3 regions of the Psychrobacillus sp. NPDC096389 genome follow, and region 1 is predicted to be linked to each of the others. Evidence: riboswitches for the same ligand, from Rfam matches in the RefSeq annotation. Region 1 holds a riboswitch; each other region holds the start of a gene.
The links. A riboswitch is a leader RNA that binds a small molecule or an ion and turns the genes downstream of it on or off. The one in region 1 is predicted to bind thiamine pyrophosphate.

Region 1 (10,405 bases):
CGCTCCTGTAAACGAACTAAACATAAAGGCTGGCACAAACCCAAATACTGTTAACTCTTTTCCAAATAGGAGAACTCCAATTGGATAAGTTGCAATAGCGCCGAGGATTCCCGTACCAATCACTTCTCCGACAAATGCAAATCCAAGTTTCTTGGTTTTCAGATAAAAGTAACTAGCTAAAAAAGCTCCAATAACACTTCCGGGATAAGCAAAAATAGATCCTGTACCTAACAGATTTCGTAAAGTAGAAACGATCAGTGCTCCTCCGACCGCATACCATGGACCTAATAAAACAGCTAACAGGACATTTGCGAAATGTTGGATTGGGAAAATCTTTGCAAAACCAACTGGTATAAAAATGAGATGACTAGAAATGGTCGTTATGGCAATAATGAGCGATGTCAATGTTAGCTTTCTTGTTTTATTCATACATTTCACTCCTAAAATCAATTATGCCTCGGCATAATTGCGTCCAGATTTTGAATTGCGCTCGCGCAATTAACTCCCTTCAAAATCTGTGACATCCGCCGGAGGCTTAACTTGATTCAGCCATCTTTTTGCTGAATCAAGTTAGATTGGCCATTCTTCTAGTTGGTAGTTCATGTCCCAAAACAAATATTCAAACTTCGATGTCATTTGGAAATGTTCTTCAATAAGAGCAAGTTCCCATTCAGGCTTACCATCTGTTAACTGATCCATCAGCTGTATTAACCACTTGGCACCTGCCGCGAATTCATCGGAATCATATGTTTCAATCCATTTGGCATATTTGTTTGTGGACAAGTTATTACCATATTGTGTGCGCAATAATTTCCCTATCTCCCAGTAATCCCATGCACATGGAAGCAAACAGGAAACTAATTCCACTAGTGAACCGTTTTGCGCAACATTTAACATATAGCGTGTGTATGCCAGATTTGTAGGGGTTGGCTTAGTAGCTTCCAACTCCTCCTTAGAAATACCAAACTCTGCAGCAAAAGCACGATGTAAATCCATTTCGAAATGCAGGGTATCATGTAGCGTTTTCGAAAAGTTTGTCATCATTTCTAAATCGAGTGATTTTTGAACTCCTACTGCAAATAACTTGGAATAGTCTAATAGATAGACATAATCCTGCTTCATATAATGGATAAATTTTTCTTCCGCCAATATTCCTTTTCCTAACTCCTGTACAAATGGATGTTGATGATTTTTATCCCAAATTGGTTTTACATTTTCAAGTAATCGATCGCTAAATTTTTTAGTAGCATTCATACGACTTACCTCCCAGAATAATAGTTTTTTTATTTTTTTGTGTTACACCATTGATAAATAAATAACAACAATGTTTTAGTAAATGAAAGTAATTCCTCTATATTTAGTTTTTCATCTACAGAATGTGCTTCTTCTAGTTTTCCTGGACCATAAATAACAGTTGGTATTCCTGCTTGTCCTAGCCAACCTGCATCAGTTACGGATTTGGACATTCCAATTTCGACCGGTTTTTTCTCTATTTGCTGATGACAATCTGCCAGTAATTGAACCGCTGGGTGTTCCGCATCCATTTTTAATGCAGGAAATATTTCGCCACGTTCTTCAATCATTGATTTTCCACCCCAGCGATATCGAAGAGGATTTTCCCTTAACCAAGGATCAGCCATCGCAACTCGGTTTAAATGATCTTCTATTTCTGTAGTAACTGATTCATATGTTTCATTCGGATAAAAATGTACGGTAATCCATAGTCTGCATTCATCTGCTATAAAAGCGGCATGTCTGCCACCTTCTATAACCGCAGGATTAATCGTGTTTGTTCCAGGGGCAAATCCAGGATATTGTTTTGTCACCGCCCAATGTCTTTCCAAATCTTGAAGGCCTGCAATTATTTTCATCATTTTTTCTATGGCACTTGCACCTTGGATCAACCCTCCTGCATGCAACATTTTCATCCTCATTGCATCATGGAAAACTTCTTTACTTTTAATCGTTATCCACCCTGTTATCACTCCACCTTGACCGTGAATTTGACGATTACTTCCATCTACTACTAGTGCAAAATCAGCCGTGTATCCTCTCTCTATACAAGACAGTGTTCCCGCCTCTCCCGCTTCTTCTCCAATAACAGACTGTATTTGGAGGTCTCCTTTTATTTCAATATTTAGCTCTTTTAATAGTTTTATAGCAAACAATGTTGCGGCTACCGCTCCTTTCATGTCAGAGGTTCCTCTGCCAAATACATATCCATCTTTTTTGGTGAGCTTGAATACTGGCACGGTCCACTCGCTTTCATCTCCGACTTCTGCAACGTCGATATGTCCGTTTATGATTAAGCTCTGATAATGCAAACTATCTGTTCCTCTTTTTATCCCTACTACGTTCGGATCTTTCGGAAACACATCCCAACTATCCGTCTCCAATTGGTGTTTCTCTAAAAAGTTTGCAATATAGTTTTGCACTTCACTTGTATTTCTAGCTGGGGGACTAACTGTCGGAAAACTAACTAAATTTCCGAGTAATTGAAATAATTCTTCTTTACGCTCATCAACTGCTTTATTTATTCGATTTTCTATTTCCTTCTCCATTTCTTTTCCCCTTCCTAGTTAAATTTTTGAAAACAAAAAACCGCTCTCCATAAACGGAAAGCGGCTGTTTTCTACATAATTAAACTAAATATACGACAGTAGGGGTCCAGCTGCTTCCCTCCGCTAGTATTAACTAGATCAGGTTCAAAGGGTTTACATACAAGATGTGTCTCAGCCTAAAACAGGCTCCCCTAGCAGTCATCTATTTAATTATAAACGCAACTAAATCGTATCATAAATAAAATTAATTACAAGAATATTTCGTTAAACGTCTTTTTTATCCTATTAGAGTCATTTAAATTTCGTTTTCTTGCTTTTACATACTTAAGAAGGCTAATTATGCCATGAATGCGAGTATACTAAACATAGAAAAGGGGTGATTCCATGCAGAACAATCAAGATGATATCCAATTGACTGAAGAAAGATGGCAAGCCATTACACATAACGATAAGTCCTACGATGACCTTTTTATATATGCAGTAACTTCTACAGGTATTTGTTGCAGACCTTCTTGTAAATCAAGAGATCCAAAGAAAGAAAATATCCGTATTTTTAATGATGTGGAAGAAGCAATAGCTAATGGTTTTCGTCCTTGCAAACGCTGTAAACCGGGTGGTATACGTTTACCGGATGAAGAATGGATCGACCAAATTAAACAATATATAAATGCAAATTATCACAACCCATTGTCATTGGAAATTTTAGCAGACATGTGCCATGGCAGTCCCTATCACTTACAACGAACCTTTAAACGAATCGTCGGGCAAACTCCTATGGAATATATTCAGCACATAAGAATCCTTAATGCCATGAAAAAACTCCAAAATGTAGAAAAGTCTATTGCGAAAATTGGTTTAGAAGTTGGATTTTCAAATACATCCTATTTCATCACTTTATTCAAAAATAAAACAGGCTTTACGCCAAAACAATATCAAAAAATAGTATTGGAGGAACAGAATAATGAAAAAAAACAATGAACATCCTGTCTATTGGATATTGTTAAATCATAAACAATGGAAGATATATATTGCGGCAACGGTAAAAGGATTATGTTATGTCAGTTCCCAAAATGCTCCATTCGAGGAACTCGGTGTATGGGTAAAGAAACGTCTCCCCCATTATCATCTTCTAGAAGAGAAAGTAGTTATGCAGCCATATGCGGATGAATTAATTGCTTTTATCGAAGGACGACGAAAAGAATTTACATTTTCTCTAGATCTTCATGGTACTGCTTTTCAACAATCCGTTTGGAATGCATTACAAGAAATTCCATATGGACAAACAGTTTCATATACAGATATTGCAGAACGGATAAAAAAGCCACAATCTGTACGTGCAGTCGGAACCGCTATTGGAGCCAACCCTGTATTAATTACTGTGCCTTGTCACCGAGTGATCGCTAAAAGCGGAAAACTGGCTGGGTATCGTGGTGGCTTAGACATGAAGGAACAATTATTAGTGCTTGAAAAGTAAATAATTAACGTTTCATTCATTACGCCTTTTCCTATATTTCACCAAATATGAAACTGCCTGATTCTCCATTCAGTATGACAAAAATGTCACATTAGACACTGGTATTTCTATGGTTGGCGAGCAAATTAATTCGTATAGTATGGTGGTGAAGGAGGACGAAATAATGACAAAAATTATACAAACAAAGAACTTATCGAAATCATATGGAAAAACACAAGTCTTAAAAAATATTGATTTGACAATGGAACAAGGAGAATTCACTGCAATAATGGGGCCATCTGGTTCTGGGAAAACGACATTAATGAATACTCTTTCAACCATTGATAGCTTTAACGGTGGAGATGTTTGGATCGAGGGAAAATCGCTTTTAGATTTAAAAAAGAAAGATTTACGAGAATTCCGCCAAAAACGGATGGGATTTATATTTCAAGATTATAACCTGCTTGATACTTTAACAGTAAAAGAAAATATTCTGCTTCCACTTTCCTTACAAAAAACTCCTGTCCTTGAGATGGAACAACGATTGGCGAAATTAATGGAAGCATTAAATATTGAATCCATATTACATCAATATCCAGCTGAAATTTCAGGTGGGCAAAAACAGCGCACAGCTGCAGCTCGAGCACTTATTACCAATCCAGCAATTGTGTTTGCCGATGAGCCTACTGGTGCACTCGATTCTAGATCGGCAACCCAGTTGCTAGAACAAATTCAAATGCTCAATAATACATTCAAAACAACCGTCATGATGATCACACATGACCCTTATGCAGCTAGCTACTGTCAGCGAGTAATATTCTTGCGCGACGGCAAAATTGTCAATGAAATGTTTAAAGGGGATCAATCGGAAAAAGAATTCTTTGACCGCATCCTAACGATTCAAAGTGCCTTAGGGGGCGACCGACGATGAGTTTACTTGATTTATCTTGGAGAAATATGAAGCGGAATTTCCGTTTGTATACGATTTACTTTATATCCATGCTTATCGGGGTTGTCATTTACTTTACCTTTTCTGGTTTAATGTATAACGAAGACGTAGTTGCTGCAATTCAAAATAAAGAAAACTACGAAATGATCATTTTAATCGCTTCGATTATCGTCTTTTTGTTTATCGTATTCTTTATTTTGTATGCTAACTCCTTTTTTATGAAGCAACGAAAAAAAGAATTTGGTATGTATTTACTTTATGGGATGAAAGAAAGACAAGTTGCGATGATGGTGTTTTTTGAAACATTATTCTTAAGCGCCATTTCTGTATCCGGCGGTATATTAATTGGCGGATTACTATCGAAATTTTTCGGTATGGTATTAATGAATTTAATGCACTATAATGACGACATTTCTTTTGCATTTCCACTTGAAGCAATCGTCTCCACTATTCTGTTATTCACTTTACTAATAGGCATTATTACCGTTCAAAGTTATTTTAATGTTCGTAGAGTGCAGCTTGTTGAATTATTTCATGCAAAAGAAAAAATGGACAAACCACTTAAATTTTCGTTTGTGTTGGCGATATTGTCTATCCTACTAATCGGAGCTTCCTACTACACAATTACATTAGCAGGAGATACAAATTTATGGAGTAATTACTTTAATGAGACATTAATTGCTACAAGCGTAGCATTGATTGTTGGAACGTATTTGTTTTTCCGTCAGTTTTCTGGTTGGATATTACAAAAAATGAGTCAAAGTAAAAATTACTTTCACGGGAATAAAATGTTATGGATTTCCTCCCTTCGTTTTTCTATTCGAGGAAATACAGTAAACTTTACCTTTAATTCTCTCATCAGTGCTATTGTCATCTTTACAGTCGGATTTATCGCTGTAGATTACGCAGTGAAAGAGGATGTTGTCAAAAAAGAATTTCCAAATCATCTTGCCTTTTCAACACAAGATGATGAAACACAAAAACAAATTGAACAAATTATAAATGATTCCCATCCAATAATAGAACATGAAACAATAACAGGAATTCAAACAGAAAGTATACCTAACAGAGAAATTTTTATGAGTCATCCCGCATATTACACCGAAGAGTTTTACATTTTCTCCGAGTCACAATTAAATGCGATCGTTGATTTACGTAAAGTTGGTGACAAAGTAGATTTAGAAGGTGACGAAGCAATTGTTTTAACTAGAGGAATAGATGAACCGACAAAATATAAAAGTCCTCTTCCCGAAATTACTATTTTAGAAGACAATACATTTCATGTAATCGAAAAGATTCGATATCCATTGTTAAGCATTCCGACGAGTCCCGGTGGAAATACCGCCCCTCAACCTTCTGTACTCGTTATTTCAGACGAAGTTTTTGATTCTTTAAAAGAGGATCACCCACTTTCTTCCTATGAAATTTATCAAATTAAAGATCCGAAAACATCGAATGATGTATCTCGAAAAATATACGATATCGTTATGCAAACAGAAGGTGCATACTATTCTGCCTTTATCGATATGTATTCTGTTGATACAGAGTCGTCTTCCTTATTATTGTTCTCTGTTGCGTTTTTTGCAGTTATTGCACTATTTGCTTTAGGAAGTGTCATTTACTTTAAGCAACTACGCGAAGCGACAGAAGAGAAAGAGCACTATGCCATTTTACGAAAAATTGGTGTTGGTGACAAAGAAATGAAGAAAATCATTCGTAAACAATTGCTTTTTGTATTTTTACCACCTTTAATACTTGGATTGATACACAGCTGGTTTCTTTTATACTACACAGTTATCGTATTAATAAAAGATTTACCATCCTTAACTACAATTATTTTTTCCGTTATGGGATTATACGTAGTCACGTATATAATCTTTTACTTATCATCAACATCTATTTACTATAAAATTATCAGTGAAAAAAACACACATTGAGTTAAGTTACTCAGCGTGTGTTTTTTGAAGTCTTAAATACGGATCACTATCTATCGGGAAGTGAATGATAAATTGGCTGAACTCCCCTACTTCGGAAGTGCAACTAATATAATGCCCTAATTTATTACTTAACTGTTGGGCTAAATATAACCCCATCCCAGTTGACTTCGTATAAGTACGCCCAGTCTCTCCAGTAAATCCTCGATTATAAATTCTCGGCAAATCTTTTTGACTAATACCTATTCCGTTGTCTCGAATAATGAGTTGCTTTTCTTGCGAGGATTCGAAAGAGGAAATAGTAATTTCGCCGCCATCTTCCGTATACTTTAAACTATTGGTCAATAGTTGATTGACGATAAACTGTAGCCATTTTGAATCACTTTGCACTTCTAGTGAGCCAAGCTGAATGTTAATACGTATATTCTTTGAAAAAAAAGTTTTGGAATGAGCTTTAATAACCTCTTTTGAAATCTGGACCATATCACAATTTTGAATTTCGTAATCCTGATTAAAACTATCTAGCTTTGCATAATAGAGAGCTTGATCGACGTAGTTTTCAATCTTTGTGATCTCTTCCCTTAAACTGACTGCATCCATATCAGTTTGTTGCAGTAGGCGAATAACCGCAATCGGTGTTTTTATCTCATGGAACCAGGAGACGATAAAATCATAATGCTCTGTCTGTCTTTCCTGAACTTTATTTATTTCACGAATATGCTCTCTTTTTAGCTCATCGTTATAGGCTTTAGCATATTCTCCTTCAAGTGATATACTATCGTACTCTTCACTTTTCATTTGACGAATCACATGTACATGTTGTTGGTAACGAAACAATAAAAATCCAAGTAAAATAATAAAAGCAAGAGAGAAGGCGTAAAAGAGCGTCCCCCATGCCAAGCCGCCATCACTATCTGCATAATATACAATAGATACGATTAGAAAACTAACAAAATACAGATAAATAAAAGGTTTTTCAAAGGTTAGATAGCGCAGGAAGGTCATTCGATTATATACCCCATTCCTTTTCGGGTACCTATGAAATCCATTACTCCTAGTGCAGCAATTTTCTTACGCAATCGGTTGACGTTCACAGTCAATGTGTTATCATCAACGAACTGATCCTCATTCCATAGAGCCTGCATTAGGTCCTCACGCGAAACAATTTTTCCAATATTACGCATCATTACTTGTAAAAGAATGAATTCATTCCGACTTAGTTCTGTGCTTTGCCCATTGTATTCAATCGTTGAATTGGTTACATTTAATGTTAAACCAAGATGATTAAATCTGATGTTCTCATCTTCCTGATAAGTATATTTCCGGCGAATGAGCGCATTGATTTTCGCAAGAAGTATATCTAAATCAAAGGGCTTCTGTATGAAATCATCCCCACCCATATTAATAGCCATAATAATATCCATGTTCTGATTTCTAGATGAAAGGAAAATAATTGGCACATTGGAAACGGAGCGTATTTGCTGACACCAGTAGTATCCATCAAAAACCGGCAGATTAATATCTAATAGAACGAGGTGTGGACTGTTGCGCTCAAATTCCGTTAGCACTTGATCAAATTGGGTCACTTCCACCACATCATATTGCCACTTTTTCAACGTTTCCGCGACAATCTTTCTAATTTTTTCATCGTCTTCAATCATCATTATTTTATGCATGCAATCCCTCATTATTGTAAAAATGGTCTTTACCTTCATTTTAACATAAGCTTTTATGGATTCTCTCGTAAGGACTAACCGCTATCCTAACAATAATCGATTAGATTAGTTCCAGAGTCTATTAAAAGCCGGCTAATACATATATTTTCAAGTTGAACATTATTAAAAGTGCTTTTATTGGAAATAAAATTAAAAAGCAAGATGAACAAGAAATACACACTTATTCCCCATCTCGCTTCTCCACCCCCATAATCAAATTAGAAAACCTCCAAAATTTATGAGATAATAAAAGAACGAATGTTTCACAAAACGAAATGAGGTGTCCCCATGAAACCAGTTATTTTAGCCGAAAAACCATCACAAGCAAAAGCATACGCAGATGCTTTTTCCGTTAAACGACATGAAGGCTATTTAGAAATCAATCCATGTCCAATTTTCCCGGAAGGTGCATATATAACTTGGGGAATCGGTCACTTAGTTGAATTGAAAGAGCCCAAAGCATATGATCCGAAATGGGATAAATGGTCTCTTACTAGTTTGCCAATTTTGCCAGAGCGTTATGAATTTCAAATTGCTAAAGGTAAGTACAAGCAGTTTACCATCGTGAAAAAACTGATGAAGGCAGCAGATACTGTCATTAACGCATGTGACGTAGACCGCGAAGGTTCAAACATTTTCTATAGTATATACAACCAAACCGGAGCAAGAGGAAAAACGATTAAACGATTGTGGATAAATTCATTGGAAATCGAAGAAGTGCGAAAAGGCTTTGCAAATTTACAGGATAATCGCAAAGATTTACTTTTATATGAAGAAGCAAAAGCTCGTCAAATTAGTGATTGGCTTGTTGGCATGAATGGTTCTAGGTTATATTCTCTTCTCTTACAATCACAAGGGATTCGAGAAGTTTTTCCAATTGGACGTGTGCAATTGTATCCGTTAAATATTTGGGCGATTTTAAAAACCCGTTGATATATATAACTTGTACGAATTTCACCCAATTTTATTTGGGTGTATTTAATTTGTATGTTTAAAAAAATTGGAAGTCCCTCCCCAAAAGAGGGTGAATGGAGGTAGAAAATGGTTAGTGTAATAATTTCAGAAAAACCATCCGTCGCAAAAAACATCGCGGATGCGTTAAATATAAAAAGTAGAAAAGATGGGTATTTTGAAGGGAATGACTATGTTGTTACTTGGGCTTTTGGACATTTATTACAACTTTATGATGCAAAGGATTATGATGAGGGAATGGCGAAATGGAGAATGGAAAACTTCCCTTTTATTCCTTCCAATTTTCGATACAAAGTAAAAAGCGATCCCCGCAATAAAGACAAAGAAGATCTTGGTGCTAAAAAGCAGTTAAAAATTATATACAACTTAATTAGAAGAAATGATGTAGATACAGTAATCTCGGCTACTGATTATGATCGTGAAGGCCAAGTCATCGGGGACACAATTATTTATAATCTCAAGACAAAAAAACAAGTTTATCGCTTATTATTGAACGAATGGACTCAAGATGAAGTGTTAAAAGGACTCAAAAACTTAAAGCCAAATACGGAAATGAGGCCTCTTCTAGACGCTGGTATTGGCCGTCAGTGGGCTGATTGGGTAATAGGCATTAATTTAACATCTGTGGCCACATTGAAGTATCAGAAGGGTTCTGGAAAGGCGCTGAACATTGGAAGAGTGCTACTACCGACGTTAAAAATTATTTATGATCGGGATAAAGAAATTGAAAACTTTGTACCTGAAGATTACTTTAAATTAGCAGCTATGTTTAAAACAAAAGATGGTAAAGAGTACGAAGGGACATATGTGGAAGATGAAGA
Region 2 (10,405 bases), on a different contig from region 1:
GTTTTTTTACTGCTTCCTTTTTCGACTTTATCAGTTGAAGCAAAAAGCTCGGAAGTGTATATTGCAATCGGTGATTCATTGGCCGCTGGGCAAACGCCAAATCGTGCAATAGATGCTGGCTATGCAGATTTAATCGCCGGGGAATTGAAACGGTCACGCTCGCTTGCTTTTTATTCGAAAGAATTAGCTTTTCCAGGTTTTACTACTGCGGATGTGTTATCGACGGTGCAAACGGAAGAAGCAAAAGCATTACTAAAAAATGCGACGCTCGTTACAATTTCTGCTGGGGCAAATGATTTATTACGACTTGTGCAAGCAAACCCATCAAATGGATCGCTTTCGTATCAACAAATTCCAGCCGATTTTGCATTAAATAATGTAAGGAAAAACATCAGCGAAATTATAAAAGAAGTGAAAGAAGCTGCTCCGAAAGCAAAAGTTTATGTAATGGGATATTACTTTGCTTACCCACATGTACATGAATCGCAAAAACAAGGTGTTCAAAAAGAATTAAATACATTGCATACAATATTAAAAGAGCAAGCAGAAGAAAATGGGGCTATATTTGTATCCGTAGAAGAAGCATTTGCACCTCAAGCAAAAGAACTTATTCCGAATCCAGCAGATGTGCATCCTTCGATGGAAGGATATAGACTAATGGCAAACGCATTTTTGGCACAATATAATAAACGCTTGCAAGTGCAACCAAACGAGCTACCAATTCCAAATCCTTTAACATTTGAAGAGATTTTAAATAGCCAAAAAGAAGCCGCAACATCGCCAGTTTCCAAAGTAGAAGGTCTGGATAATTATTTTTCGTTAACTGAGTTAAAGCCACTTATTTAAAAAGCTGTCTCCGAAAAAAAGGAGACAGCTTTTTATTATTTAGTCGATTTTTTAGCTTGTATTGCTTTTTTTACAATTGGAATGACGATTGGAGCTAATTTGATTGCAGTTTTTACGATAGATTTTACTTTCATCATGATCTCTCCCTGGCTGTTCTCTATGCTGTTTATATTCCCATTAAGAGTGAAGCATAAACATTATCTTAACACTCGGATGCCTTGTATAATATTCCATATTAAAACAATAATATAAACGATAGCATATAAAAGAATGAATAATAAAGGACCAGATGCCATCCAAAAAGAAGGTTGTTCAAAAGTCATGCTCATAGAATACGAAGCAGGGATGACCGTTGCAAAAATGATAATAAATAAAACAATCATTAATATGACTGGTATAATATGTGAAATTAATGACTTTTTTGCATGATACTTTACTTCTTTATCGTGCGAAACAAAAAAAACAATAATTGGAACAATGAATGGTGCAAATAATACACTAAAATAGGATAGAGCACTTAACATTTTACTATTATTCACTTATTGTATCTCCTTTTCATTTTAGTATCATTCCAAAATAAACGATACTAAAACTTGTTTGAATTGCTCTACAGATGAGATGGAAACATATTCTTTTTCCCCATGCCAATCCGCACCACTCGGTCCAAACTCAATGGCACCAGCTCCTTTTTCCGCATAAAAACGAGTATCAGCAGAGCCGTGTTGCCCAAATAAATTAGTTGGCTGCTTCGTTAAACTAGTTGTTATTTGTTGTAGTTTTTTTACATATTCATTATTTTCTTCTGTCGTTACGGCCGGAGCGGTGGAATGGATGATTACCTCGCTAGTTGGAAAGAGACTGCTAGCTGTATCATTTATTTCCTTAATAATATCTATTGCATGTTGCCCCGGAACAAAGCGAATATCGTAAGATAAAATACATTCGTCTGGTACAACATTGAATCTTTCGCCTGCATGTATTTTTGCCAAGTTTAAAGAAGGATAATCATAAAAGGCATTACTTGCTGTTAAAAAAGAAAGTTTGTGTATTTCTTGATCAAATAGGAATGCTTGCTCAATCGCATTTATCCCTTCCCATGGACGACTCCCATGACTAGATTTCCCTTTTAGGACCACATCTAACTGAACAATTCCTTTTGCTTGTAGTCCAATATGTAAATGGGTAGGTTCACCGCAAATGACAAAATCTCCATGAAAACCTTGATCGACTAGAAATTTCGAGGTGTCTCCAAACGTTTCTTCATCTGTCACAATATGCAACTGTACTTTTTGCCTTAGTTTTTGAGGAACTAATGAGAGCTCATAAAAAGCTTGCATCATAGCGGCTACTCCCGCTTTCATATCGGCAGAACCCCTTCCAAACAGCTTGTCGCCTTCTATAATAGGGATAAATTGTCCAGGATGACCTGGAACAACATCTACATGCCCATTCCATATAATACAATCGTTACCACTGCCTATTTCTGCAACTAGCATGAATTTGGCATCATGTTCATATACTATTGGAGTAATGCCACGTTCTTCGAGCCAAGATTTACAAAATAACAGCGCTTTGTTTGCACCTTCTAAATCATCACTTTTCATGCGAATTAAATCTTGCAATAACTCTATCATCTGAGTAACCCCTCCGTTATCTATTATTTCTATAAGTATACCAATGAAGGAAGAGGGGTTGCATTCCTTATTTTGTTGGGCTACAATGAATTCGAACTAAATAATTCATAACCACAAGGGGCGTCGCTTACGCGGCTGAGATTGTACCCTTCGAACCTGTAAGTTCAAGCTTGCGTAGGGATGTGGATGGAAACTGACAATCGCGCGATGTCTGGGTCTATCCCGGGCGTCGTTTTTTTGTGGGCAAAAAAGGGGAGTACAATGAGAAATCAACGTGTTTTATTATTAGTGGAGATAGCTATATTTGCAGCTTTAGGATATGTATTAGACCTGATTGGGTTTGGCATGCCACAAGGTGGATCAGTTACGTTTGTGCTTGTACCAGTTATTTTAATTGCTTTCAGACGTGGAGTTGTTGCTGGATTAATTACAGGATTTTTAATTGGTTTATTGCAAGTGGCAACAGGCAGTGCTTATTTCGCACCTTTATCATTTATATTTGTTATTTTTCAAGTAGGAATCGATTATTTTATCGCCTTTATGGTAGCAGGATTTGCTGGTTTCTTTAGACCTTCATTTATAAAAGCATTAGAAAACAAAGATACGAAGAAAATGATTACAGCAGTCATTGCTGGTACATTTGTTGCGGCATTTCTCCGTTACTTAGCACATGTAACGTCTGGTATTCTATTTTTTAGCGAATACGCTGGAGATCAAAATCCGATTTTATATTCGGTCATTTATAATTCTACTTATATGATACCAGTATTTTTAGTCGCAGCATTTATTTGTACGGTGTTGTTCGTAAAAGCACCACGCCTTTTACTGCCGAATAGAGTATAAATATGATATGATTATTGTACAGTTAATGGAGAAGGGATCTTATATAGATGATTGTACAAACAAATGAAGAGTTAGAAGCGTTAAAAAAAATCGGCCGAATTGTGGCAGAAGTACGCGATGCGATGCAGGCGGCAACAAAACCTGGTGTCACAACAAAAGAATTAGATGAAATTGCAGGCAAAATGTTCACAGAAACAGGTGCCATTTCAGGACCTAAAGGGGAGTATGATTTCCCAGGCTATACTTGTATAAGTGTAAACGAAGAAGTTGCTCATGGCATTCCTGGGTCACGTGTTATTCAAGAAGGAGACATGGTCAATATCGACGTGTCTGGTTCATATGATGGTTACTTTGCAGATACTGGTATTTCATTTGTTGTGGGAGACGGCTATCCAGAAAAAGAGAAGCTATGTGCAGTAGCGGAAAGTGCCTTCAACCGTGCAATGTTAAAAGTGAAGACAGGTGCTCGCTTAAATCAAATCGGTAAAGCAGTTGCAAGAGAAGCAAAAGACAATGGCCTACATGTTATTATGAATTTAACGGGACATGGAATTGGAAAATCTCTACATGAAGCACCACAGCATGTATTGAATTATTATGATGCATGGGATCCTACGATTTTAAAAGAAGGTATGGTGCTTGCAGTGGAGCCATTTATCTCGGCGAAAGCAGAGCATATTGTGGAGTCTGGAGATGGATGGACGTTCGTCACACCTGACAAATCATTGGTAGCTCAAATCGAACATACAATTGTTGTAACAAAAGAAGGTCCAATTCTTTTAACAAAATTAGATTAAAATAAGTAAAACGCCACCCGAAATTATTCCTTCGGTGGCGTTTTTTTAATGAAAAATATACCTACAACAAGCACACTGCTTAAAAAAATGGATGCAGTTGATATGAGTAACTCGTTAAACAGATGACGGCAGGCGAGTCCTAAAAAAGTCCAGATAAAAACAAGTACTATCGCCCGATCTGCAAAATGATATCTAAAATGGAGAGCGATAGCTGTAGCAATAGTTAAAAGAATAACTGTCCACAGCGACTTTGTAATTCCTAAACCGCTGAATTCATAAAAAGTCAAAAGATAATCCAGATTGATGAAGGTCATAATAAATGCCCAACCAAAATAAATAGAAATAGGTAATCTGCTCATCCAGTTAGGTTGTTTGACTGGATAAGTTGTATAAAGTAAAAATAAAGTCCCAAGTAAAAGAAGCATAGTAATTAGAGCATAATTAAACTGCTCAAAATGCCAAAAAAGAATCCATATACTATGTAAAATAGAAGTAATGACAAAGAGTAAAACCCGTTTTAAAGGGAGGTGTCGAGTAGCCTGATACTCTTTTATACTATTCCAAATCCAACTTGCCAATAAAAGATAAATAACAATCCAAATAAAAAATACATAATGGGCAGGTGTGAAAAATATAGGAAGTCTATTTAAAATACTTACAGTTGTTTGATCATTTATAGGAAGTACATTTGCAAGTATATGCACAGTGATTGTAGAGATTAAGCTTAAAATCAAAAGGATGATTTTGACCATTCGATCTCCTCCTTCTATATAGTAAGTATACCTTTGAAATAAACCTACGACAAATTACAATTATGAATATTATGTGACGAAAACTGCATAATCGGAAGTCAAAAACATGGTATACTAAATTTCTAAATATATTGTCATTATAGGGGGAAGATTTAAATGAATGCAGAAACTTATTCGGTTGTATGGGATTTAGACTCCTTTTTTGTAGGAGGAAGTAGTTCAACGGAACTTCGAAAGCACTTAGATGATGTAAAGAACAAATTGGTGGCCTTTGAAGGGGAACTAAAAAATTTTTCTACTCCATCATCGATTCAAGATGTAGATAAAATAGTACATACGATTGACAAATTGAAAGATATAGCAGTGAATTTATCTGAAGGGGGAGCGGTAATCGGCTGCTTGTTAGCACAAGATACGACGGATAAACAAGCTGCATTATTAGAAGGAGAAGTAGGGTCTCTTTATGCAAAACTGTCTTCCTCAACGCTTACGATCCAACAAATGCTAGGTCAGACTGAAGAATCCCTTTGGCAAGATTTGCTACAAACCAATGAACTCTCTACCTTTACATTTGTATTAAACGAATGGAGAGACGAAGCTAAGCGAATGCTCTCTGAAAAAGAAGAAGATATGATCACAACGCTGGGTGTTGATGGATATCATGCTTGGGGTCAATTATACGATTTACTAGTAGGTGATATGCGTATCAAAGTAACTATCGACGGAGTGGAAAAAGAGCTATCTGTTGGACAAGCGAATAATTTAAGCTCACACGAAGAGGCTGCTATTCGAAAACACTCCTTTGACGCGTTAGAGGCTGCTTGGACAGAGAAAGAAGACTTTTTCGCTAAAACATTAAACCATCTTGCAGGATTTCGACTAGCTGTATACGAAAAAAGAGGGTGGGATTCCGTTTTACAAGAACCTTTGCAAATTAATCGTATGAAACAACAGACACTAGACGCAATGTGGGGTGCTATTGCCAAAAATAAAGCACCATTCGTTGAATATTTAAATAGAAAATCGGCTATGCTAGGCGAAAAAAGAATGCACTGGTATGACTTGGATGCACCGGTAAGCGCTTCTACGGAAAAGATGGACTTTCAACAAGGTGCGGAGTTCATTTTGAAGCATTTCAAAGAATTCGGTCCTAAACTTGCAGCATTTTCAAGAAATGCTTTTGAAAAAGGATGGATTGAAGCAGAAGATCGTCCAAAAAAACGTCCAGGAGGCTTTTGTACAGGAATGCCAGTATCAGAAGAATCTCGTATTTTCATGACGTATAGTGGCTCTATGTCCAATGTTTCAACGCTTGCACATGAATTGGGACATGCTTTTCATTCATATGCTTTAAGACCAGTACATTGGATGAATCGTCAATACGCAATGGGAGTAGCGGAGACGGCATCTACGTTTGCCGAAATGATTGTTGCCGACGCTGCAGTAAAAGAAGCGAAAACAGATGAAGAAAAAATTGCTCTTTTAGAAGATAAAATTCAGCGTAGTGTTGCATTTTTTATGAATATCCATGCACGCTTTTTGTTTGAAACTAGATTCTATGAGGAACGCAAAAATGGAATCGTTTCTGCAACTAGATTAAATGAACTAATGGAAGCTGCTCAAAAAGAAGCGTATGGCGATGCATTGGAAACAACTCATCCACATTTCTGGGCTTCTAAATTACATTTTTATATTACCGATGTACCATTTTATAATTTCCCATATACTTTTGGCTATTTATTTTCTTTAAGTATCTATGCGAAAGCTATTTCAGAAGGTGCTAACTTTGAAGAAAAATATATTGCTCTACTTCAAGATACAGCAGTGATGACAGTAGAAGATTTAGCAATGAAGCATTTAGGGGAAGATATTACGAAAGAAGCGTTTTGGATAAAAGGTATCAACCTTTGCATTCAAGATGTGAACGAATTTATTCAATTGACTAATGCAAAAGGGTGAAAAAGCTTGATTTACTTAGAAGGGGATACTTGTTATTTACGGACATTAAGTATAAAAGATGCACCGAGTTTAGCAGATCTTGTTTACCGAAATAAGTATTATTGGTCCATCTATGAACCTTTGCACCGAGATGACTACTACACTACTACTGTTCAAAGAGAGAAAATTAGAGAATCCCTGCTTTTGATGCAAGAAAAAAGAGAATTTGGTTTTGGCATATTCGAGCATAATACAGATAAAATGATTGGTCATATCTCGTTATATAGCCTAAAAAGAATGCCCTTTTCTAGTGGACTAATTGGTTACTCGATTGATGAACAATTTGTTGGAAAAGGGATAGCATCAGAAGCAGTACATATCGTCAAATCATTTGGTTTTGAACACGTCCATTTAAACCGTATAGAGGCATATGTATCTCCACGAAATGGTGGGTCGATTAAAGTACTAGAAAAAAATGAATTTCTACGAGAAGGATTACTTCGTAAACTTCTCTTCATTAATGGTAAGTGGGAAGACCATTATATGTATGCTTCACTGAGTGAAGAATATTGAAAGGGTAAGAGTCTTTATAAAAAATTAAAAAGCCGGTTGTTCCATTTCTGAACAACTGGCTTTTATGTGTCGATTTCCCGGGAAATAATTTACTTGTTGTCGACAGAACCATCTGTAACTAAGTCTAAACGTCCAGTCGTTGGATCAATAATTAATCCATGAACAGGAATGCTTGGTAAGATGAGTGGATGATTTCTAATCATCTCCACACTATGTAAAACACTTTGTTCTACATCAGAAAAACCTTCTAACCATTTATCCATATTAACACCTGAATATTTTAAAACATCGAAAGTATGAGGATCTACACCTCTGTCGATCATTTTTTCTACTATTTTATCTGGTTGGATTGCACTCATACCACAATCATGATGTCCAACGACGAAAATTTCGTCTGCTTGTAGTTCATAAACAGCTACTATCAAGCTTCTCATAATACCACCAAATGGATGATTAATAACGGCGCCGGCACTCTTAACAAGTTTGACATCACCATTTTTTATATTCATTGATTTGTGAATCATTTCTGTAAGTCTAGTATCCATACATGTTAAAATGACCATTCGTTTATCGGGAAACTTCGTTGTTACGTAAGGTTTGTATAATTCGTTTTCTACAAAAGATTTATTAAATGATAAAATTTCATCTAGCTTTGACATAATGTTCCCCCTAATAATTACTTTATTTTTTATTTTATATTAAATGAGAGGGGAATGCTTGTTATTTGTTTCAACTTAAAACGGTAGTTAGCAACTTTATTTAGCAACTTTTTGTTTACGACTAGACAAGAAGTAAGCTTTTCCAGTTCCAATAGCTACAGATTGTAGCGGTTCAGGTGCAAGGTGAACAGGTACTTCAATAACACTTGAAAGCCATTCTTTTATATCTTTTAATAAGGCACCGCCACCTGTCAGTACCACTCCATGATCTACGATATCTCCCGAAAGTTCCGGTGGGCATATTTCAAGTGTTGCACGGACTACTTCTAAAATAATTTCAAGTGATTCTTTTAAAACTTCTTGAATTTGAGTAGAAGAAAGATGGATCGTTTTAGGTAAACCCGTCACAACATCTCTTCCGCGCACATCCATTTGTTCTACCGTATGAGGGACTAATGCATGACCAATTGTTTTCTTTATATTTTCAGCAGTTGGTTCTCCAATGATGACATTATATTCTTTTCTAATAAAATGGATAATTGCTTCATCCATTCGATCACCTGCAGATTTTACTGTGTTAGAAGCAACTACGCCACCAAATGAAATAATTCCAACTTCCGTTGTACCTCCGCCAATATCAACAATCATACTTGCAACAGGTTCATCTACAGGAAGTCCAGCTCCAATTGCTGCAGCTACAGGCTCTTCCATTAGTTGTACTTCTTTTGCACCGCTTTGTCGGACGGCATCTTGAATTGCTCTACGCTCGACAGATGTTGCACCTGAAGGAGTACAAACGATAACAGTTGGTTTGCGAAGCGAAGTACCTAATTTCTTACTAGCTTTTTGCATTACTAGTTTTAATAATTGAGTTGTAATATCAAAGTCTGCAATAACCCCATCTTGAAGTGGTCTTATTACTTCAATTGATATAGGTGTTTTACCGATCATTTTTTTTGCTTCCTCACCGAAAGCTACTATTTCTTTTGTTTTTGTATTCACTGCTACAACTGTAGGTTCATCTATAAGTAAGCCTTTGCTTTTTGTATAAACTAATGTATTTGCTGTTCCTAAATCTATTCCAATATGTGCATTTGAAAACATTATTGTTCCTCCAATCCAATGGTACCTGAGTCAAGTATAATAGATAAATAGACGTTTGCCATATGTTATATGTTGGAAGTTTACGTATGTTTCAATAGAAAATGGTTATTTTTGATTAATGAGATTCGGCAAATTGATGTGATAGTACTATATTGTAATAAATTTGAAATACTATTGTTACCAAAAAGAAAGGAAAAAGAGACGTAATGACATCTGTTTTAGTTAAAAATAAGCAAGCATCCCATTTTGTATTTAGAAGCCTCGGTAAAGGTATTACTAAACATTCCAGTCTAAAGTACTCTGAAGACGAAGATAAACATTATGCTAAAATGTAAATATTATATTGGGTAACAAAGGATATTTAACTACAGAAAAAAAACAACCGCATAAAATGCGGTTGTTTGGATTATTTAGAAGGTTTAGGATCTACTTGGATAGCGTCGTGTGTGTTCATGCCTTTAGCGAAGTAATGAATAATTGTATATCCTGAAATCCCTATACATACTGCAAAACCAAGAACTGTAACTGTGAATAAGCCCATTATTAAACACCTCACTAGTTATGATACTACTATTATAGCTTATCTACTTAGAAAAAGTAAGAAGAAATATTTAGAAACGAAACCAGTAGTTAAATAGTTTTAAAATGCCCAATTACCATTGCGGAAGATAGGTTCTGTAGAGCCATCTTCTTTAATGCCATCTATATTCATTTGATCTGAACCAATCATAAAATCTACATGCGTAATACTTTCATTCAATCCATGTTCCGCAAGCTCTTCACGACTCATCTTCTTCCCACCTTCTAGGCAGAAAGCATAAGCACTTCCGATTGCCAAATGGTTGGAAGCATTCTCATCGAACAAAGTGTTATAAAATAATAAATTAGAATTCGAAATCGGTGAATCATGAGGTACAAGCGCTACTTCTCCTAAATAGTGAGAACCCTCGTCTGTAGCGACAAGATTTTCCAGTACTTCTTGACCTTGCTCTGCTTCTACTTTTACAATACGACCTTTTTCAAAAGTAACGCTGAAATTGTCAATAATATTTCCACCATAACTTAATGGCTTGCTACTCGCTACATAGCCTTCCACACCTGTTTTCAAAGGAACTGTAAATACTTCTTCTGTCGGCATATTTGCCATGAAATCTTCGCCTTTTTCGTTTACACTACTAGCTCCACACCAAACATGCCCTTTTGGAAGTTCAATTGTTAAATCTGTACCAGGAGCCGTATAGTGAAGTTTTTTATAGTTT
Region 3 (10,405 bases), on a different contig from region 1:
GATCGATTGATTTAAAAATAAATGACATGATAAATCCCCCTTGTTTTGTTCTAGCTTAAGCGTAACCTAAAATGGGTCATTTGGAAATTTTATTATAATTATAGATTGGCATAAATAAAACTGATGGGCAGGTGCATTTCTAGTTTTATAATGCTTTTAATTTCCAGTACCTGTAGCTTTCTTTTACATTAAAAGGTAAAGGGCAACTAATGGTGCTGCAAGAGCAACCAATTAAGAAGCGTAAGCAACTAAATCTAGACTGAAAGCAACCAATTCAACATTGAAAGCAACTAAAAAAATCTCCACCTCTAAACAAGGTGGAAACCATCTACATTTTCAACACTATTTTATTCACCGTATTCCGATTCCGTGCAGTAGACGCCATACCAAGCTTTCTTTCAAAAAAAGCATTCGTAAACTTCGTCTGATGATAGTTTTTCGACAAGCTAATGATGACATTTCGACCATTCCAAACAACAAATTCATCATCTACTAAACTATCTAATAATGCTTGCTGCTCATCTGAAATGTCCTGTGCTAAAAACATGACATACACTTGATCCTTTAAAAAAATCGGATGCTGTTGAATCTCTTCTAATTCTTCTTTCGAACGAACGGTAACTGGAATGTCAAAGCCATATGTTTCGCGAAGCGTATGCTCAAGATGCAGAACATCATAAACAGCATTGTCAAAAACGACATTTCCAGTTTGTATATACGTTCGTACATTTTCATAACCTATCTCTTCAAACAGAGCCTTCAAAGATTTCATATCAACCTTATTTTTAGCACCCAGATTGATCCCACGAAGTAACGCAACAAAAGACATACTTCTCACCCCTTAGTTAATATATCTACTTCTATATTAACTAAGCCATAGTCTATTCGTACAGCTTAAAACTAACACGAACAAAAACAAAATTACCAACACGACATCTACTTTCCCGATGGAGATTATTCGAAAATAACTACTTCTCCGTTCGCCAGTAAAGCCCCTTGCTTCCATTGCAAAAGCAGCACGTTCGGCTTTCCTTACAGCACCTGCAAGCATAGGAATCAACACAAGCCTGACACCAAACAATCGCTGCAACACATTTTTTTCTTCGCCAGCTCCTCTTAGTCGATGGGCTTGCCCGATTTGTATGAATTCATCTTTCAATACGGGCAAAAACTGATAACCGACCATCACACCATATGCAATTTTAGGAGACAGCTTTAATTGCTGCATTAAACTTAAAATGAATGTTACAGGATTCGTTGTCAAAGCAAATAATAAAGATAAGCTAGAAAATGCTAAAACACGAAAACTCAACGAAAGCGCATATTCCAACTGTACTTCTGTAATATGCAAATTCCAGAGAGACCACACAATAGGTCCTGACCTGTCTTCCGCAAAAACAAGCGTCGTCCAAAAGTAACCGAAAGCCGTCACAAAAAATGGCAGCATAAACAATAACCATTTTTTCCAGCTAATTCGACTAAAGAAAACTTGCAACACTAACACACTAATCCAAAATACAAATGGCGTCCAAGGATCAAAGAAGAAAGCCATCGTAAACATACAAACGGTAATCGCCAAAAACTTCACAGAAGGATTCATTCTATGCAAAGCATTTTTCACGAAGCATCACCTCTTTAGGAGGGAGCAAATGATGGTCCGACAACAATTGTGCATCACTCCACACAATTTCCGCTTCAAATTTCCCAGTCAAATGTCCATCATTCATTAATAAAAGCGAATCCGCCAAACAGTAAGCAAATTCCATATCATGTGTAACAATTAAAAACGTTGTACCTTCCCGTGCTCGCTCATCAATCAATTGAAATAGCTCCGATAAAGCTTTTGCATCCTGCCCAGAAGTCGGCTCATCCATTAAAATAACTTCTCGACCGTCCGAAAGCATGGCAGCAATCGCCACTCGCCGCTTTTGTCCATGACTTACCGCAAAAGGATGGGAATCTGCAATAGGGAGTAGCTGCAATCTAGCAATCATTTCTTCTGTATTGTTTCCACCGCCAAATCCGACTTCATCGCGGACATTTTTAGTGAGGAATAAAAACTCAGGGGACTGAGGAACATATCCTAACAACTTAGGTTCTACAGTCCCACTAAAAGGAACTAGCTGGCATAATGCTTTCAACAAAGTCGATTTCCCACTACCATTTGGACCGGCAAGTATAGCAATCTCTCCCTGATTTATCGAAAAAGTAGTTTCTTGCAAAAAAGATTTAGTTTGCACTTTACTAGCAACTAACGATGTGTTTGAAAGTTTACTGCTTTTCCTTTTTTTAAAAGCAGGAGTTACTTCCTTTTTATTCAATGAAATACTTCTTTCAAAAAAATCTCCCCATAAATCGAGGCGATGCTCAATAGCAACTATTGTTATCACGCGTTTTTGTTGTAATTCATCTAACCACTCCACATATTTTTTAGCAGTAAATGGGTCTAAATGAGAGAGTGGTTCATCTAATAACAAAACTTCCGGTTCCATAATAAGTGCACATGCAGTAGCAATTTGCTGTTTTTGGCCGCCGGAAAGTTTTTGGATAACAGCATATCGAAACTCTGATAAATTAGTGAGGTCTAGCACTTCACGAATCCTTTTTTCCATTTCCTCTCGCTTCACATGTAAGTTTTCCAATGTAAAGGCAAGCTCTTCTTCGACAGTTTGCATACAAAACTGAGCATCGGGATCTTGAAAAACGGTTGCAACTCGATGATTTATTTCCCCGGGAATAAAAGATAGGCTATCTTTCCCAAAAAGTTTTATCGAGCCACTCATCACACCATCGCAATTATCTGGATACAATCGATTGCATAAATAGAGTAAAGTAGTTTTTCCGCACCCACTTGGACCAGTAATAACTACTCGTTCGCCGCGCTTCACGGTAAACGAAAGATCTTCCAATATCCAGTTTTCCTCATCTGGATAACGAAAACTCACTTTGTCAAAACGAATAACGTCATGCACGTGCCTCACCTTTTCTCGAACGGGCTATCGCATATCCACGGAGGGAACCAGTTGCTAATAATCCATCTGCCACTGCTTTTCCTCCTATACCAGCAATCATCGCACCACTTGCTATACGAATTCCTAGCATTAACGCTACATAGCCCGTGCTATATACAGCAAATCCACCTAAAAAGTATCCATACACAAAACTAAATACAGAAGATCCAACACCCGCTAACATCAATACCCATAGATCAAATCGTTTATAGCGAGTCGCTGCAAATACTGCTTCTGCTCCTAAACCCTGAATAACTCCTGAAAGTATAAGGCGTGGTCCAACTGCATTTCCTAGTAAAACTTCAATGGCAGCAGCAATTGTTTCTGAAACTACTGCAGCACCTGGCTTACGAATAATGTACATACAAATAATTGAAACGATAAACCAAATCCCAAAAATCCATTCATAGGCAATCGGACCGATAAATCCTGACCAAATATTGCCGACATGTACAAACAATAAATACACAATTCCAAACACGACTGCAAATAAAGACATCAATACAATCTCTTTTAACTTCCAAGATTTCAACATATTATTGACCTCCATGCGAAGGACTATTAATACTCATCGAAACTGTCATGACTAAATGTTTATGTTCTTCAGAACGAGCATGTGTAAATGTCTCCTCATAAAAAGCAAAGACATCATGAATATCTCCGTGAATCCCGCTTGCATAATGCATGGATTCATTGAAAACTCCACGCTCTTTAGCGCGATCAACTTCTCGGTAAATGACATCCATATAATTCGGATTATTCATCGGGTATAAAGCAAATTGAGAAGAGACGTATTGCTTGGTCGTATCCGTATTGGCAACGTCATCTCTTTTATCTAAATATGCATCTCCTGCAGTATCCCCAGGACAACCAGCAGAAAAAGTTCCTGATAAAGCAACATGTACACCAGTTTTAGCAGCGTGAAGCGTTAATGCTTTTGCAACATTAAATACATGCACTTGTTTCCCACGAATGACCGTCGACACATCATCTGTATGCATCCACACATTCGACGTGTCTGTTTCCTGAAGTGCTCCTTTAATCACTGAAATAAAATCGTTGGTCATCGGATGTAGCGAAAAACGAAATCCGACGATAGGGCTTAAACCGCATTGCATAATAAAAAAACCTCCCGATAAATTTTCATAAAAAAAGACCACATCCGTGAAGATGCAGCCACTTATCCAATATGAAAAATTCGGAAAGTCACCGCACTTCCCCACGCAGGTATTATCCTGATCGAGTTATAAGGGATCGGAGCAAATGCTCGCATCTCAGCCATAATGGGCACCCCTAGTGCGAAAAACGGTATGTAGTTTTTTAAATGTGCCCCCAGTATACCTTATGAAAATAGTAAAGTAAATATAGTTGAAAAATTTAACTAACTCGTCCATGCTTAAATTATTAAGATCTTTGGAGGTAAAAGGTTTGAAAAAATTATTTATAACTCGAAAATTACCAGATGAAATAGTAAATCCATTAAAAGAAAAATTCGACGTACAAATGTGGCATAGCGAAGAAATTCAAATGACATATGAGGAACTAAAAGCAGAAGCAAAAGATGCACACGCACTTTGGACAATGCTTTCAGATAAAGTAGACAGAGAACTGATGGAAAGTCTGCCAAATTTAAAAGTAGTTAGTAACTTAGCGGTTGGCTACAATAATATTGATGTGGAAGCGGCAAAAGAGCGTGGGATCGTCGTTACAAATACACCAGGAGTTCTAACCGAAACGACTGCGGATCTGACATTTGCATTACTTTTGGCAACTGCTCGACGCGTTACAGAAGCAGAGCGTGATCTTCGTGATGGAAAGTGGAAATCATGGACGCCAATGGGGCTCACGGGGATGGATGTTTTTGGTGCAACGATTGGAATTGTTGGCATGGGACGCATTGGTGAAGCAGTAGCAAGACGTGCTAATGGGTTTGACATGAAAGTTCTATACCATAATCGCACTCGCAAAATTGAGGCGGAAGAAGAATTTGGTTTTTCGTATGTAGAACTAGACACACTTCTACAAGAATCGGATTTTGTCGTTCTACTAACTCCATTAACACCTGAAACGAGAGGGTTGATTGGGGAACGCGAGCTAGGGCTGATGAAAGAAACTGCAGCAATTATTAACGTAGCTCGTGGTGGAATTATTGACGAGAAAGCACTTTACGAAGCGCTAACAACGGATAAAATCTGGGCTGCTGGACTTGATGTGTTCGAAGTAGAACCTGTGCCAATGGATCATCCATTACTTACCTTACCAAATGTAACAGTACTACCTCATATAGGAAGTGCAAGTATTCGTACGCGAATGGCTATGATGCAGTTGAATGCCCAAGCTATTGAAGCCGTATTAGAAGGACAAGAACCGGAAAATCGAGTAGTTTAATGAGTAGGCAGTTTGGAATCAACAAGAATTTGATTCCAGGCTGTCTATTTTATCGTTTATAGAAGCATTCTATATAATTTCTACTAAAGCATCTAAAGGCCTAAAGAAAATGAATGATATAGCATAATAAATCCCACTAAAAACGTTCTATATAACTAAAAAACTAATTCTAATTATTCATAATAATTAAATTTAATTTCACTTTTCAGGCTATTCAATTTGCAATGAGTCTTCAAGTCTAGTAACATAAACAGTTATAAATTAGACGTTCCAGTAAATTGGTAATATTGGAGGGTAATAATTTATAAGTTTTGTGTGTTTAAACTTATGTATTTAGGGTAATGAAAGGAGGATAGAGCAATGCGTCTAATTTAAAATAGAGAGAATAGGGGTAAAATTTTATGAGAAAATTGATGTTGTTCATTTCACTCTGCGCAATTTTAGTTCTAGCCGCGTGTAGTGAAGAAGTAAGTACAGATAGTATTAAGACGATTAAGTTTGCCGATGCAGGGTGGGATAGTATTCGTGTCCATAATAGCATTGCGCAGTTAATCGTAGAAGAAGGTTATGGCTATGAGACAGAGGTTACAAGTGGAACAACTGCTACTACAATGCAGGCACTTGAACAAGGAGACATTAATGTCTACATGGAAATCTGGTCAGATAATATTAAAGAAGTTTATGAAAAAGCAATAGATAGCGGGAATATCATTAAAGTAGCGACAAATTATAATGATAACTCACAAGGATTATATGTTCCAACTTACGTGATAGAAGGAGATGCAGAACGAGGTATTGAGCCTGTTGCACCAGATTTAAAAACGGTTCAAGACTTAGAGAAGTATCCAGAGATTTTCCAAGATCCCGAAGATAAAAGCAAAGGACGTATTGTCGGAGCACCATCTAGTTGGGTAGTAAGTGAACACTTGGAGACGAAACTTGAAACATATGGCCTTGACGAGCAATATAACTATTTAGCCCCCGGTTCTGACTCAGCGATCGTTGCAGATTTAGCTGGAGCCTACAAAAAAGGAGAACCATGGGTAGGATATTATTGGTCACCAACATGGGTTACAGCAAGCTATGATTTAACTTTACTTGAAGATAATCCTTATGACGAAGCAGTTTGGAAAGAGTCAAAAGGAACTGAATTCCCTCCGAACGACGTAGTCATTGCCGTTCATAAAAACTTACCAACACAAGCAAAAGATGTAGTTGATTTTTTAAGTAAATATTCCACAAGTAATGCATTAACAGAAGAAGCACTGGATTATATGAATGAAAATGAAGCAAATCCGGAAGAAGCCGCACAGTGGTGGATGAAAGAACATGAAGATATTTGGACAACTTGGGTGTCTGAAGAAGTTGCCGAAAAAGTAAAAGCAGCTTTGAAATAAAAATTCATGATCAAAGTAGTTTAACCAAGAAAAGTGAGGTGAATGCGGCTGTTCTATTGATACAGTTCGCTATTTATGACGGAATTTCCTAATGTTCGAATACCAATTGGAGATGGTGTAGAAAAGTTTATTGACTTTTTAGCATTACATTTAGATGCATTTTTTGATTTCATTTTTGTTATTTCCTCTACGTTAATCAAGGGGCTAGAGACAGGACTTCTAGCTATTCCTTGGTGGTTATTTATCCTTATCATCTTTTTATTAGGATGGTATTTTACTAACTTGTATGGGGGACTTCTTTTTTCCCTTTTCATTTTCCTAATCGGTACATTTGATCTGTGGCCGGAAACGATGACCACTATTTCGATTGTATTAATCTCCGTAGTATTATCTCTAGTAATCGGAATTCCTCTAGGTATTGGGATGGCATTTAGTAAAATAATGTCGACTATTATGCGACCGATACTCGATGCAATGCAGACGATGCCAAGTTTTGTTTATTTAATTCCTGTTATATTCTTCTTCCCATTAGGGAATGTGCCCGCAGTTATTGCGACAATTATTTACGCATTGCCTCCGGTTATCCGATTGACCGAACTAGGAATTCGTAATGTAGATGAGGAAGTAGTCGAATCTGCACAATCTTTCGGTTCATCAACGAGCCAAATGCTTATGAAAGTACAATTACCACAAGCATTGCCTACCATTATGGCCGGTATTAACCAAACAACAATGATGGCACTGGCTATGGCAGTTGTCGGGTCGATGGTTGGTGCGCAAGGTCTCGGAGAAAGAGTACTGTATGCGATAAATCGGATTGATATTTCCCTTGGTTTTGAAGCAGGCATAAGTATCGTTTTCTTAGCGATTATTATTGACCGAATTAGCGGAGGAATTGCAAAGCGCCTTCAGAAACATAGGAGGGAAGCAGCATGACGGTAAAGTTGAAACTAGAAAACGTATCAAAAATCTTCGGTCCGAGACCTAAAAAAATTATACCAATGGTTGAAAATGGCGTGGCTAAAGAAGAAATTCTCGCCAAAACGGGACATACAGTAGGTGTTTATAATGCTTCTATGGAAATTATGGAAGGCGAAACATTCGTTATTATGGGGCTTTCGGGAAGCGGAAAATCTACCTTAATACGCTGTTTAAATTTATTGAATCGTCCCACATCAGGTGCCATTTATGTCGATGGGGAAAATGTTGTAGATTACAATAAAAACCAACTGAAATATTATCGACAGAAAAAAATTGCGATGGTATTCCAACACTTCGGGCTGTTTAGCCATCGAACCGTTCTTGAAAATATCGAATATGGGCTTGAAGTACGAGGCATGTCTAAAGCAGAACGCCAAGCAATTGCACAAAAACATTTAGAAACGGTAGGTCTAAAAGGGTATGAAAACCAATATCCAGATGAGCTTTCAGGAGGGATGCGCCAGCGTGTAGGTATTGCCAGGGCGTTAGCAAATGATCCCGACATTTTGCTTATGGATGAACCTTTCAGTGCACTCGACCCGCTCATCCGACGAGAAATGCAGCTTGAGCTATTAGATATACAAAACCGATTGCAAAAAACAATTATTTTCATCACCCATGATGTCAACGAAGCATTTAAAATAGGAGATCGTGTAGCAGTGATGAAAAACGGGAAAGTAGAGCAAATCGGTACGCCCGAAGAAATTTTAGATAAACCAGCAAGTAACTATATTTCGGAGTTTATCCGGGATATTGATCGTTCTAAAATATTGCAAGCGGAACATATTATGACAAAACCTTATGGCCTAGTATCATTGAAAGATGGTTTAAATGTGGCTACTCAAGTAATGCGTGAGAACGGAATATCCAGTGCATTTGTAACCGATCGTAAACGCCAAATACAAGGAATTGTTACAATTGACCAAGCGATTGATGGGCTGAAACAAAAAAAGACGTTACAAGAAGTAATGTCAACAGAAGTAAAAACTGTTCGACCGGATGAATATGTGCAAGATATTATTCCTTATGTACTCGATTCCAAATATCCAATTGTCGTTACCGATGAAGAGTTAACGATTAAAGGAATAATATTACGAGTGCATGTATTAGCTAGTTTGATAAGCGATAATCTAGAAGAATAAAAAGAAACTCCCGAATCTCTCTTTTGAGCTATCAATTCGGGAGTTTTTCTATGCTTATGAAATTATCAAATTCTATACATGTGAATAACTTTTTTACTTGTAACACAATTATGTAATGTCGTTTTTTCGACAGAACGTAGTATAGGGCATAATGCGTAGTAGAGAGTTCTATTAGGTGACCGCTGTGATTTTCGCTGCAGGACGGACGCTTTCCGTGGGGTGAGTGATGAGCCTTCACCGCCGCGCCTAGGCGCGTACGTTGTGAAGTCTCATCTTACTCACTTAATCCCTTCGGAGTCGCCGCCCTGCAACGCAAATCAATGGAAAATACTCACTTAGCAGTGTCCGATATTAACAAAAAGTAGTTGAACGAGACAATATACACTGCGAACGCGACAATAAGACAGCTGAACACGACAAACTAGTATAGCAGATGCCGGCTAGGCGAGTTCAGGGGGCTTTTAGGCACATTATTCCTATAATTGCCTAAATCAACGTCGTCTCAATCCAAGTAAAGAGCTATTGTAAGAAATTAGTTGCTTTCAATGGCTTTTTAGTTGCTCTCATGCTGATTTTAATTGCTTTCATACTAAAATTAGTTGCTTTCAACAGCTATTTGATTGCCCTTAGCCATTCTTTGGAATTTTACTCAAAGGTGTGAGACCCTGCAAGCGTGTTAACGACGTAGCGGCTCGTCACTTGCCCAGCGGAAATATAGTGGCTTCCTTAATGAACTTGCTACGACGCATTTTCCCTATTATGTGTGACATCGCATTAATATTATTATCTTCATTTATTATATCTAGGGATGTGTAGGTGCTTTAGCGATTTTATTTGGTAATCCTATAGGTGTTGAGAGAAACATTTGAATGGAGAATAGCTAATAATTGCTCAGCCATATAAGTAGAAGAATAGATAAACTCACTTTGAATCCATTCACTAATCATTCCCCAAATCGCATGTGCTTGGTAACTAGCAATAAGATTGGCATTAATATTATTATGCAATGGATGATTGGTGATATCTTGTAGTACAAGTTTTTTTAATTCATCACAAATTCTTTTTTGTAATTCAAATAATACGTTTGATTTAACTAACAATGAATAAAAATTAGAATGCTTCTCCACATGATCAAATATTTTAATAGTAGAAGAGGACAATTTACTTACAATCAAAACCTCTACACCTTGATAAGGTTCTCTATAAGAATCAATTAAATCCTTAATTACATCATCGATAGCTTCTTCCAATAGCTCTTCTTTGTATTGATAATGCTTATAAAATGTACCCCGATTTAAATCAGCAGTTTGCACAATATCGGTTATGGAAATTTCTTTGAAGTCTTTTTCTTTCATTAAAGAAATAAGCGATTCTTTTAAAGCCGCCTTCGATTTTCTAATTCTTCTATCTTGATAAAAAGATTTAGTAGACATTTTTGACCTCCATTGTATGTTAAGGGACATTAACGGATCCCTTTGCTGATTGA

Region 2: another riboswitch for thiamine pyrophosphate. It lies ahead of thiT (energy-coupled thiamine transporter ThiT); the one in region 1 lies ahead of ACIQ38_RS00910 (acetylornithine deacetylase).
Region 3: another riboswitch for thiamine pyrophosphate. It lies ahead of ACIQ38_RS15735 (YkoF family thiamine/hydroxymethylpyrimidine-binding protein); the one in region 1 lies ahead of ACIQ38_RS00910 (acetylornithine deacetylase).

Annotation. Positions count from the first base shown of each region.
Region 1 is NZ_JBIWFB010000001.1:180,717-191,121, reverse strand. It holds gene thiW (energy coupling factor transporter S component ThiW) at 1-429, opposite strand, end outside; gene tenA (thiaminase II) at 571-1,254, opposite strand; gene ACIQ38_RS00910 (acetylornithine deacetylase) at 1,284-2,561, opposite strand; TPP riboswitch at 2,660-2,764, opposite strand; gene ACIQ38_RS00905 (bifunctional transcriptional activator/DNA repair enzyme AdaA) at 2,946-3,539, shown strand; gene ACIQ38_RS00900 (methylated-DNA--[protein]-cysteine S-methyltransferase) at 3,523-4,035, shown strand; gene ACIQ38_RS00895 (ABC transporter ATP-binding protein) at 4,199-4,945, shown strand; gene ACIQ38_RS00890 (FtsX-like permease family protein) at 4,942-6,900, shown strand; gene ACIQ38_RS00885 (sensor histidine kinase) at 6,907-7,902, opposite strand; gene ACIQ38_RS00880 (response regulator transcription factor) at 7,899-8,573, opposite strand; partial or broken gene ACIQ38_RS00875 (toprim domain-containing protein) at 8,901-9,503, shown strand; gene ACIQ38_RS00870 (type IA DNA topoisomerase) at 9,654-10,405, shown strand, end outside.
Region 2 is NZ_JBIWFB010000009.1:42,720-53,124, reverse strand. It holds gene ACIQ38_RS18585 (SGNH/GDSL hydrolase family protein) at 1-846, shown strand, start outside; gene ACIQ38_RS18580 (magnetosome magnetite crystal formation protein family) at 1,044-1,370, opposite strand; gene ACIQ38_RS18575 (M20 family metallopeptidase) at 1,413-2,480, opposite strand; TPP riboswitch at 2,587-2,678, shown strand; gene thiT (energy-coupled thiamine transporter ThiT) at 2,742-3,323, shown strand; gene map (type I methionyl aminopeptidase) at 3,371-4,120, shown strand; gene ACIQ38_RS18560 (tryptophan-rich sensory protein) at 4,144-4,872, opposite strand; gene ACIQ38_RS18555 (M3 family oligoendopeptidase) at 5,029-6,831, shown strand; gene ACIQ38_RS18550 (GNAT family N-acetyltransferase) at 6,838-7,383, shown strand; gene ACIQ38_RS18545 (beta-class carbonic anhydrase) at 7,473-8,042, opposite strand; gene mreBH (rod-share determining protein MreBH) at 8,139-9,146, opposite strand; gene ACIQ38_RS18535 (hypothetical protein) at 9,553-9,687, opposite strand; gene ACIQ38_RS18530 (aminopeptidase) at 9,787-10,405, opposite strand, start outside.
Region 3 is NZ_JBIWFB010000006.1:158,600-169,004, forward strand. It holds gene ACIQ38_RS15710 (VOC family protein) at 1-28, opposite strand, end outside; gene ACIQ38_RS15715 (DUF1697 domain-containing protein) at 329-829, opposite strand; gene ACIQ38_RS15720 (energy-coupling factor transporter transmembrane component T family protein) at 866-1,621, opposite strand; gene ACIQ38_RS15725 (ABC transporter ATP-binding protein) at 1,602-2,972, opposite strand; gene ACIQ38_RS15730 (ECF transporter S component) at 2,965-3,543, opposite strand; gene ACIQ38_RS15735 (YkoF family thiamine/hydroxymethylpyrimidine-binding protein) at 3,548-4,129, opposite strand; TPP riboswitch at 4,211-4,316, opposite strand; gene ACIQ38_RS15740 (2-hydroxyacid dehydrogenase) at 4,404-5,399, shown strand; gene ACIQ38_RS15745 (ABC transporter substrate-binding protein) at 5,801-6,796, shown strand; gene ACIQ38_RS15750 (ABC transporter permease) at 6,872-7,732, shown strand; gene ACIQ38_RS15755 (quaternary amine ABC transporter ATP-binding protein) at 7,729-8,919, shown strand; gene ACIQ38_RS15760 (TetR/AcrR family transcriptional regulator) at 9,750-10,352, opposite strand.